4 regions of the Shewanella sp. ULN5 genome follow, and region 4 is predicted to be linked to each of the others. Evidence: predicted binding sites of a transcription regulator. Region 4 holds the regulator's gene; each other region holds the start of a gene.

Region 1 (2,213 bases), on a different contig from region 4:
CATGAATATGGCCAAAGTTCATGGTTGGATAAGGTACAGTAAAGGCATCTTCACGATAGTTTTCACTTAAATGCTGTTTCAGTTTCATTAGCTGGCTGATGACCTTATGCATCACTTCAATGGCATTTAATCCTCTTGCGGGATCTGAAGAGTGACCACTGCGACCGATTACCCGAATTCCCTGAGCTAAATGACCTTTATGCATATATACAGGTTTTAAGCTGGTCGGCTCGCCGATCACAGCATAATCAGGCGCAATGGCTTTTGAGTCGGCAAACGCTTTGGCACCGCTCATGGTAGTCTCTTCATCGGCGCTGGCAAAAATGGTTAATGGGCGTTTAAAGTCTTTAAGTGGCATATCTTTCAATGCTTCAAGGACTAACGCAAAAAAACCTTTCATGTCGCAGGTGCCTAGACCATACCAGCGATTATCTTTTTCAACGAGTTCAAATGGGCTTTGGCTCCAACGGCCTTCATCAAATGGCACAGTATCAGTGTGGCCTGCCAATAAAAGCCCGCCTTCACCTTGACCTAGGCGAGCGATTAAATTTTGCTTGTTACGTGAGTCGGCCACTATAGGAGTTTCGCAACTAAAACCTAACCCGCTAAACCAGTTTTGCAACAAGCCTATAACTGCATGATTACTCATATCGTGCTCAGGTTCGAGCGCGCTAATAGATGGTGTGCTAATTAACTGTGAAAACGCATCTTTAAGGTGAGGTAGTGTGCTCATTTATGATCCTAAGTAGAAAAACAATAAAATACTTATTCAGTAATATTGCATAAATAATATTGTGTGTTAGTCTAGCAAACAGATGACTAAGGCACTACAACTTGACTGTAAGAAATGAAAATAAATATGCGTAAATTTGCTGTGAAATCCAATATATCAATAATTAAAGCGAACTTCCTGCGACGATAGCGCCAAATGAGACGTCCTCCGTCTAAAATGCTTTATGCTAACACTTCCATTTATGACAAAAAAAGACAACAACACAATGAAAAATATCGCAATTATAGGTGCTAGTGGTTACACCGGCGCACAAATTACGTCTTTGATCAATGCTGATGCTAATTTATCAGTGCAGGGATTGTATGTCTCAGAAAACAGTTTAGATAAAGGTCGCAAACTGGCGGACTTGTATCCTACATACAGCCACATGCCTTATGTGCTGTCACCTTTAACGGCTGAAGCTAAAGCGCAAATTGTCGCAGAAGCCGATGCGGTGGTATTAGCCACTGAGCATTCAATTAGTTTGGAGCTAGCCGCTGAATTTTATAAAAAAGGTTTAGCCGTATTCGATTTAAGCGGCGCGTATCGTTTTGCTGATGTTGCCCAATATCCTAAATGGTATGGCTTTGAACATACGCATCCAGAAGTATTAGCCGATGCGGTTTATGGATTAGCAGAATGGAATGCTGAACAAATTAAGCAAACTAAAATGATTGCCGTACCAGGATGTTACCCGACGGCATCATTAACAGCGTTAAAGCCGTTAAAATCCTTTTTAACATCAGCTTATCCGGTGATTAATGCCGTGAGTGGTGTTACGGGCGCGGGACGTAAAGCACAGCTGCACACCAGTTTTTGTGAGGTAAGCTTAACGCCATACGGTGTATTAGGTCACAGACATCAACCTGAAATAGCGACTCAATTAGGTCAGGAAGTTATTTTTACCCCACATTTGGGCAATTTTAAACGAGGCATTCTCGCGACCATTACCGTGCAGCTAAAATCTGGCACGACAGAAGCCGATGTAGCAAAAGCATATAGTGTGTATGACAACTCGCCAATTGTGACGGTCAAGCATAATCAATTTCCAAAAGTCGACGATGTGGTATTAACCCCAAATTGTCATCTGGGTTGGAAATACGATGCCAATAGTGGCTACCTTGTTGTCGCAAGTGCTATCGATAATTTAATGAAAGGTGCAGCAAGCCAAGGTTTGCAATGTATCAAAATCCACTTCGGCGTGTAACGGCTAATAAAACAAGGATATAAAAGTGACAACTCATTCTGTTTTAGTGCTGAAAGTTGGCGGCGCGTTATTACAAACTGAAACCGGTATGGCTAATTTAATGTCTGCGATTAAAGACATGACGGCAACGGGTCAGAAAATTGTATTGGTTCATGGTGGTGGTTGCTTAGTTGATGAGCAATTAACCGCTAATGGTAAAGAGATTATCAAGCTTGACGGTTTACGCGTTACCCC
Region 2 (2,213 bases), on a different contig from region 4:
AGCGTGTGAGATCTGACTCAATTGAGCTAGCTAAAATTGAAGGAATAAACATATCAGCAAAACCAACAACAATCGTTTTCGACGCTGCAGTGGCTTCTGGAATTTGTAATAGTTCTAGTAACGGAATGAAGGGCATGCCCAAGTAGTTAAATATTGGCGTATATTCAGCGAGAATTAGCGCCATTGTGCCAATCGCCATCACCACTGGAATAATACCGAATATCATATCGATGACATTTTTTAAACCATCGATAAAAACTTTCTTAACGCTGGTGGCTTGTGATGCACGGCTTAGCGCTTGATGGTATCCCCATGAAAACACCCCATGTCCTTGAGGGATCATTTCATCATCTGGGTGGCGCGGTGTGTTATCAATATAGTGGTCTTTTTTCCACGATAATGGTGGCAATTTGGGGACAATTATCGCAGCCATGATACCAGCAAAACAGACTGTTAGATAAAAAGGCACAAATAGGTGCTCTAACCTTACCTGTGAAATGACGACCAAACTAAAGGTGATTGATACAGCTGAAAATGTGGTGCCAATAACCGCGGCTTCACGTTGGGTGTAAAAACGAGTCTCATATTGTTGGCTGGTCATCAAAATGCCGACACTGCCATCACCAAGCCAAGATGCGATACAATCAATTGCACTACGACCCGGCAAATTAAAGATAGGGCGCATGATTTTAGTTAGCATGGTGCCAAAAAACTCAAGCAAACCGAAATTCAATAATAGTGGTAATAGCATACCGGCAAAGATAAATACTGAAAATAATACTGGAAGCAAGTCGTTATAGACCAAGCTGCCAGTATTCTCTGAAATAATCATTTCAGGGCCAATATTAAAGCAAGTCAGTGTGATAAATATGGCTCCGACGACGCGCATTAATAACCAAAAACCAGAAACATTCAGTAACGCTGTTAGAAAGTGGCTTTTACGAATAAAAGCGGGGCGGATGATGGCGGCTAATACTGAAATGATTGCCATAAAAATGACAATGCCCGTAACAATAAGTTGGATTGAGCCACCCATTGCCGATTGCAATGCTTTAGAAACGATAGCAATAGGAATGGTTAATCCTTTATCAGTCGTTACCGGCGTGATGAAAAGTAAAAGACCAATTAAAGACGGGATAATAAAAGTCAGTATCGTTTTTAAGTTATGTATTGGTTTTTGTTGGTTCACGGTTTCTGTACCTTAAAATCTACCCATTTTGGCAGCAAATAAATTATCTAATCCGTCCATGAGGCGCTTGCTGAAAGTTCGTCATGATTTTGTGCGGCAAGGTTACCGCCAATTTCAGTCTAAGTAAAACGAATCACATAAATGCATAGTTATCACTTATTTTTGATTAACTATATTGTAAAGCAAAAAGTGGCATTTGTAATGATAAATTAATATGTAATCAATGTGTTAAGCTTGTGTTTTTTCGCTTGATCGTAGTTGTTATATCAAGGTGTTTACACTTGAAGCTGCCATAGTTGACTGTCTATGCATTTTTTTGTCATTTTTACAGTAACAATGAGGTTAAAATAGTTAATAAATATGCCTTTTACATCCATATGGAACCGATATAGATCAACATTCTGTCGTAGAGAGCGCAGTTTTTTATTTATATGTGGCATAAACTAGCTTTGAGTAACTAATAATAAATTGGTGTTATGACAAACAAAGATAAAATTAAACAACTCTCGATACGTTTTGGTTTATTGGGGTGTTTTGGCCTTTTCTTGGGGTTAGCCATTTCGATAGTCATTGAATCAACAAATGCTAGTGTTGATGGTTTTTTGCTGTTTAAAAAAAGTATCAGTGAATTGGGATATTATGGTCATTCACAGTCAGCACTCCTGCTAAACGGTGGACTATTTTTTGGTAGTTTATGTATCGCTTTGGCTAATTTATTTGCTGTGCAAGTGACAGAAGGGTGGCTTAAATATCCTTTTTGGTTCAGTTTTTCAGCAAGCTTTCTTGCTTTGGCTGCAACCGGTCTATTTCCTTTAAACGTATATCATTTACACCTCCATGGTTTAAGCTACTTATTCATTTTCGTGTGTTTTTCCAGCATTGCCTTTATGGCTTACGCTATTCAGATAGGGTGGCGGGAGGTTAAGCTGCCATTATTGCTTGCTACTATTTGTTTGTGCCTTAATTTAAGTGTGTTTATTTTACCTTATGCAGGATTCATTTTTGCGCCATTTTTAACTGCTAC
Region 3 (2,213 bases), on a different contig from region 4:
GCCCTCGCAATCTTTGAACGCAGTAAATCTTCATTTACTGGTAAAGAAGTGAATCCATGGCCAGACTCTACGGCAATGCCGTAAAGCGCTTCATAATCACTGGCACAGATCGGACGTATGATTAACATCTAAATCTCCTCATGGTGTTAAAAATCAAGGCGTTAACAAGCATGCAAAACGCCTTTATCTAACACTGACCCAAACAAAAAGAGCGCAAGTAAATGCGCTCTTTATGTATTAACCTGCAACTACTTTGGCAACTGCACGTTCAAAACGCGCTAAACCTTCAGCAATATCAGCCTCTGGGATCACTAATGAAGGAGCAAAACGAACCACGTTGGCACCAGCCATAAGGGTCATAACGCCCTCTGCAACTGACGCAACCAAGAAATCACGACTGCGGCCTTCATACTTTTCATTAAGTACCGCACCTAATAACATGCCTTTTCCACGCACTTCGCTGAAGACATTGTATTTAGCGTTAATAGCAGCAAGACCATCGCGGAATAATTGCTCACGGTGCTTAACACCCTCTAATACTTCTTTGGTATTCACAACATCCATTACCGCATTACCGATAGCACAAGCTAATGGGTTACCACCGTATGTTGAACCATGAGTACCAATTTTAAGATGTGCGGCAATTTTAGCTGTTGTTAACATTGCTGCGATTGGGAAGCCACCACCTAACGCTTTAGCGCTAGTTAAAATATCTGGAACAATGTCAGTACCCATATAAGCAAATAATTCGCCTGTACGGCCTACACCCGTTTGAACTTCATCAAAAATAACCAATGCATCATGCTTATCAGCTAAGGCACGAACCGCTTTTAAGAATTCAGGATCACCATTGATGATACCGCCTTCACCTTGTAAAGGCTCAAGCATAATGGCACAGGTTTTGTCAGAAACAACGGCTTCTAATGCTGCGATATCGTTAAATGGTACGTGAGTGATACTTTGTGGTTTAGGGCCAAAACCATCAGAGTAAGCAGCTTGTCCACCTACAGTCACAGTAAAGAATGTACGACCATGGAAAGCTTTATCAAACGCAATGATTTGATCTTTTTGAGCACCGTGGTTATCTAAAGCGTAACGACGGGCAAGTTTCAATGCCGCTTCGTTCGCCTCTGCACCAGAGTTTGCAAAATAAACACGTTCAGCAAATGTGGCGTTGACTAATTTAGTGGCTAAAGTAAGTGCTGGCTCGTTAGTCATCACATTAGATAGATGCCAAAGTTTTTCGCCTTGCTCTTTTAATGCTGACACTAATGCAGGATGACAATGTCCTAAACAGTTAACCGCAATACCACCTGCAAAATCGATAAACTCGTTACCGTCTTGATCCCAAACACGGCTACCTTCCCCTTTAACAGGAATTACCGCTGCAGGCGCATAATTAGGCACCATTACTTCATCAAACTGGGCACGGTTAAGATTCATTTCAACAGTCATTCAATTTCATCCTTTATTTTTATAAACGGCTGCAAAGCCGCTAAATATCGTCGTTTTCATTGTTATTTAATCGGGTAACGACGAATGCTTGTATAACTTATTAACCATTATTAGCGAAAATGTGATCAAAATACCAGTAATCGCCAATTAACTTCTGTTAAGACGTATCGAAAACTGAATAAAGATTGATAAAAATGGCAGATTAAAGCGCTTTAACAGGAGCAATAGAGCATAAATAGTCATAAAAAAAGTTATTTGAACGCAAAATGGGTAGCAATTCATCAAAAATGAATAATTACACAAAATTAACATCGTTATATGCACTGTGGAATAATATTTTTACTTAACTCAATTCAACGTTAATAGAACGATTAATTGGATAAACGTCACTCACAACATATGAGCATTTGAGTGATCCAAAAGGTATTAGAAGATAAAGCCTAGTAAAACGGCATCTCTAGCAAATAACCGATTGTTTAATGATCGTTTATAAACTTGCTTTAAGCATAAATAACTCGAGTTAAGCTTAGTTTTCCTAAACCCTGGTTAGTTAGGCTAAATCCAGTTTTCGATAGTTTTGTGCTTTAAGTCGAATCAATTCTTGCGGCGTGAACTCATAATAATCCAGTAAGACTTTGCGCTCCTGAGGCTCAAGTAGCTGGTGCTCTTCTAATAATATAATTTTGGCAAAACAGCTGGCTTTGGCAACAATAGCGGCATCAATCGATAACTCACTAAAATGGTAATCTTGATCTAAC
Region 4 (2,213 bases):
TTGCCAGTGTCGCGCAATATATCTATGAACTGACCGACCAGTATGCTGACAGTGCTTTTAATGGTTTTGTGGCTATTGGTGCTAACTTTTGGGATACCTATTACCCAGAAGCCCGTCCAGCCTTGTTAAAGCCTTTTCCTTCAATGAATGAAGGTAATCGTGATGCGCCAGCGATTGAATACGATTTGTTTGTGCATATTCGCTGTGATCGCTTTGATATTTTACATTTAGTCGCCAACGAAATTAACCAAATGTTTGAAGACTTGGTTGAGCTAGTGGAAGAGGAGCGTGGTTTCCGCTTTATGGATAATCGCGATTTAACCGGTTTTGTGGACGGCACTGAAAATCCCAAAGGGCGTCATCGTCAGCAAGTGGCATTAGTTGCTGAAGAAGATCCAGAGTTTAAATCTGGTAGTTATATTCATGTGCAAAAATATGCGCACAATTTAAGTAAATGGCATCGTTTACCAGTTAAAAAACAAGAAGATATCATTGGTAGAACCAAGCAAGATGACATTGAATATGAATCCGAAGATAAGCCACTAACCAGTCATATTAAGCGGGTTAATTTAAAAGATGCTAATGGTGCATCAATGGAAATTTTACGTCAAAGTATGCCTTATGGCTCAGTAAAAGAGCAGGGACTCATGTTTATCTCTAGTTGTAAAACACCCGATAATTTTGAGCAAATGTTACGCAGCATGATTTATGGTGATGGACATGGTAATCACGATCATTTAATGCAGTTTACTAAGGCGCTGACGGGGTCATCATTTTTTGCGCCATCATTGGACTTTTTGATGCAGTGGGATGAAGCGTAAATATAGGGCTTGTAGCAAAATGTGAGTTAACGTACTGGTTTTTGGAATGTTTAATTACAGTCAATGTGCGTATTACCAATAAAAAAGCAATGCCTAGGCATTGCTTTTTTATTGGTATTTTTAGCAGCAATTACTCACTAAAGTTAAATAATGACTTAACCGTTTCAAGCGTATCGTCGATGGTTTTGATACTTGAAGGGCAGATGAAAATCGTATCATCACCGGCAATAGTCCCCAAAATACCTTCAGGTTTACCTATAGAATCTAATAGACGTGCAATTAATTGTGCCGCACCTGGGCTAGTTCTTACCACAATCATCGCTTGGTTATGGTCAACATCAAGTACAAGGTTTTTAAGCGGGCTGCCTGCAGTCGGCACCCCTAACTCAGCAGGTAAACAGTAGACCATTTCTTGTTTGGCGTTGCGGGTTCTGACCGCGCCAAACTTACTGAGCATTCTTGATACTTTTGATTGGTTAATGTTACCGAATCCTTCGGCTTGAAGTGCATTAACAATTTCACTTTGACTGCCAAAACGTTCTTCTTTTAAGATAGCTTTGAAGGTTTTGACCAGATCATCCTGATTTTTAGTGGTTGGCATATAGTATTTTCATCTTATAGTTGTTATTCAGAAAAACGCTTTATTTTGAATACTAGTGGTTTTTTTGTCAAGAAAAAACCACTTTTAATGAATAAAAATTCAATATCAATCATTTTAACAGTGTAGTAAATGGTTTACTTGGTCAACTTACTTAATACCATAATTGTTTTGTTATTTTGATCAACTAAGCGTAATTTCCCCTGCGCAATTGACGCTGACATGACTAACGGTATGGCTTGCATGACTTTTTGCTCTTGGGTCATGAGCGCTTCAATACAGGCTTTACGTGTTGCTCCGGCTGGTGAGAGCGTGAGGACATTGTTCTCGAATATGTAACTGCCCATAAAAGGATTACAGCTGGTATTGCCATTGAGTTGGCCATTTTCACTAAAAATTAATTTAGCCGGACTGTAATCTATGGTTGGTGCAGACAATACTGATTCAATGTGCCACGAACCAACTAATGAGGTTGAATTATCGATTGCTGTATGATTTTGACATGCGCTTAAAGAGAAAATAACTGCAGCTGCGCCTAAAAAATGCTTTATCATGTTTACGTCTTTTTTGCCTAGAATATTCAAATTGAGGCTATTCTACTTGATACTGTGGCAAAGTGATAACTCGTCTTCAGTCTATTAGTGAGAAACCAGCATGATTAAAGCGTTAAAGTTACTTCATTATCTCGGTTCCATGCTATTAATGCTCGGATGTTATTTGCATCTTTTCACCGATACCAGTCTTCGAGCACAAGGCATGTTGATTGTCGCCAGCTGTATCGGTATCGGCTTAGT

What was found. The regulator ArgR, encoded in region 4, controls arginine synthesis, uptake and breakdown. The targets are predictions, from matches to a motif close to ANTGAATANNTATTCANT.
Region 1: a site for ArgR is predicted at 757-774, ahead of argC (N-acetyl-gamma-glutamyl-phosphate reductase). Genes of this name have one in related genera too.
Region 2: a site for ArgR is predicted at 1,393-1,410, ahead of ORI98_RS06665 (YjiH family protein). Genes of this name have one in related genera too.
Region 3: a site for ArgR is predicted at 1,682-1,699, ahead of ORI98_RS04105 (aspartate aminotransferase family protein). Genes of this name have one in related genera too.

What each region holds. Positions count from the first base shown of each region.
Region 1 covers NZ_JAPJEE010000021.1:5,593-7,805, forward strand. Annotated here, with positions in the region: gene argE (acetylornithine deacetylase) at 1-733, opposite strand, end outside; gene argC (N-acetyl-gamma-glutamyl-phosphate reductase) at 999-1,979, shown strand; gene argB (acetylglutamate kinase) at 2,005-2,213, shown strand, end outside.
Region 2 covers NZ_JAPJEE010000005.1:71,831-74,043, reverse strand. Annotated here, with positions in the region: gene ORI98_RS06665 (YjiH family protein) at 1-1,189, opposite strand, end outside; gene ORI98_RS06660 (hypothetical protein) at 1,666-2,213, shown strand, end outside.
Region 3 covers NZ_JAPJEE010000003.1:18,318-20,530, reverse strand. Annotated here, with positions in the region: gene astA (arginine N-succinyltransferase) at 1-128, opposite strand, end outside; gene ORI98_RS04105 (aspartate aminotransferase family protein) at 238-1,455, opposite strand; gene ORI98_RS04100 (HDOD domain-containing protein) at 2,006-2,213, opposite strand, start outside.
Region 4 covers NZ_JAPJEE010000009.1:39,013-41,225, reverse strand. Annotated here, with positions in the region: gene ORI98_RS10405 (Dyp-type peroxidase) at 1-821, shown strand, start outside; gene argR (transcriptional regulator ArgR) at 952-1,422, opposite strand; gene ORI98_RS10395 (META domain-containing protein) at 1,557-1,973, opposite strand; gene ORI98_RS10390 (hypothetical protein) at 2,074-2,213, shown strand, end outside.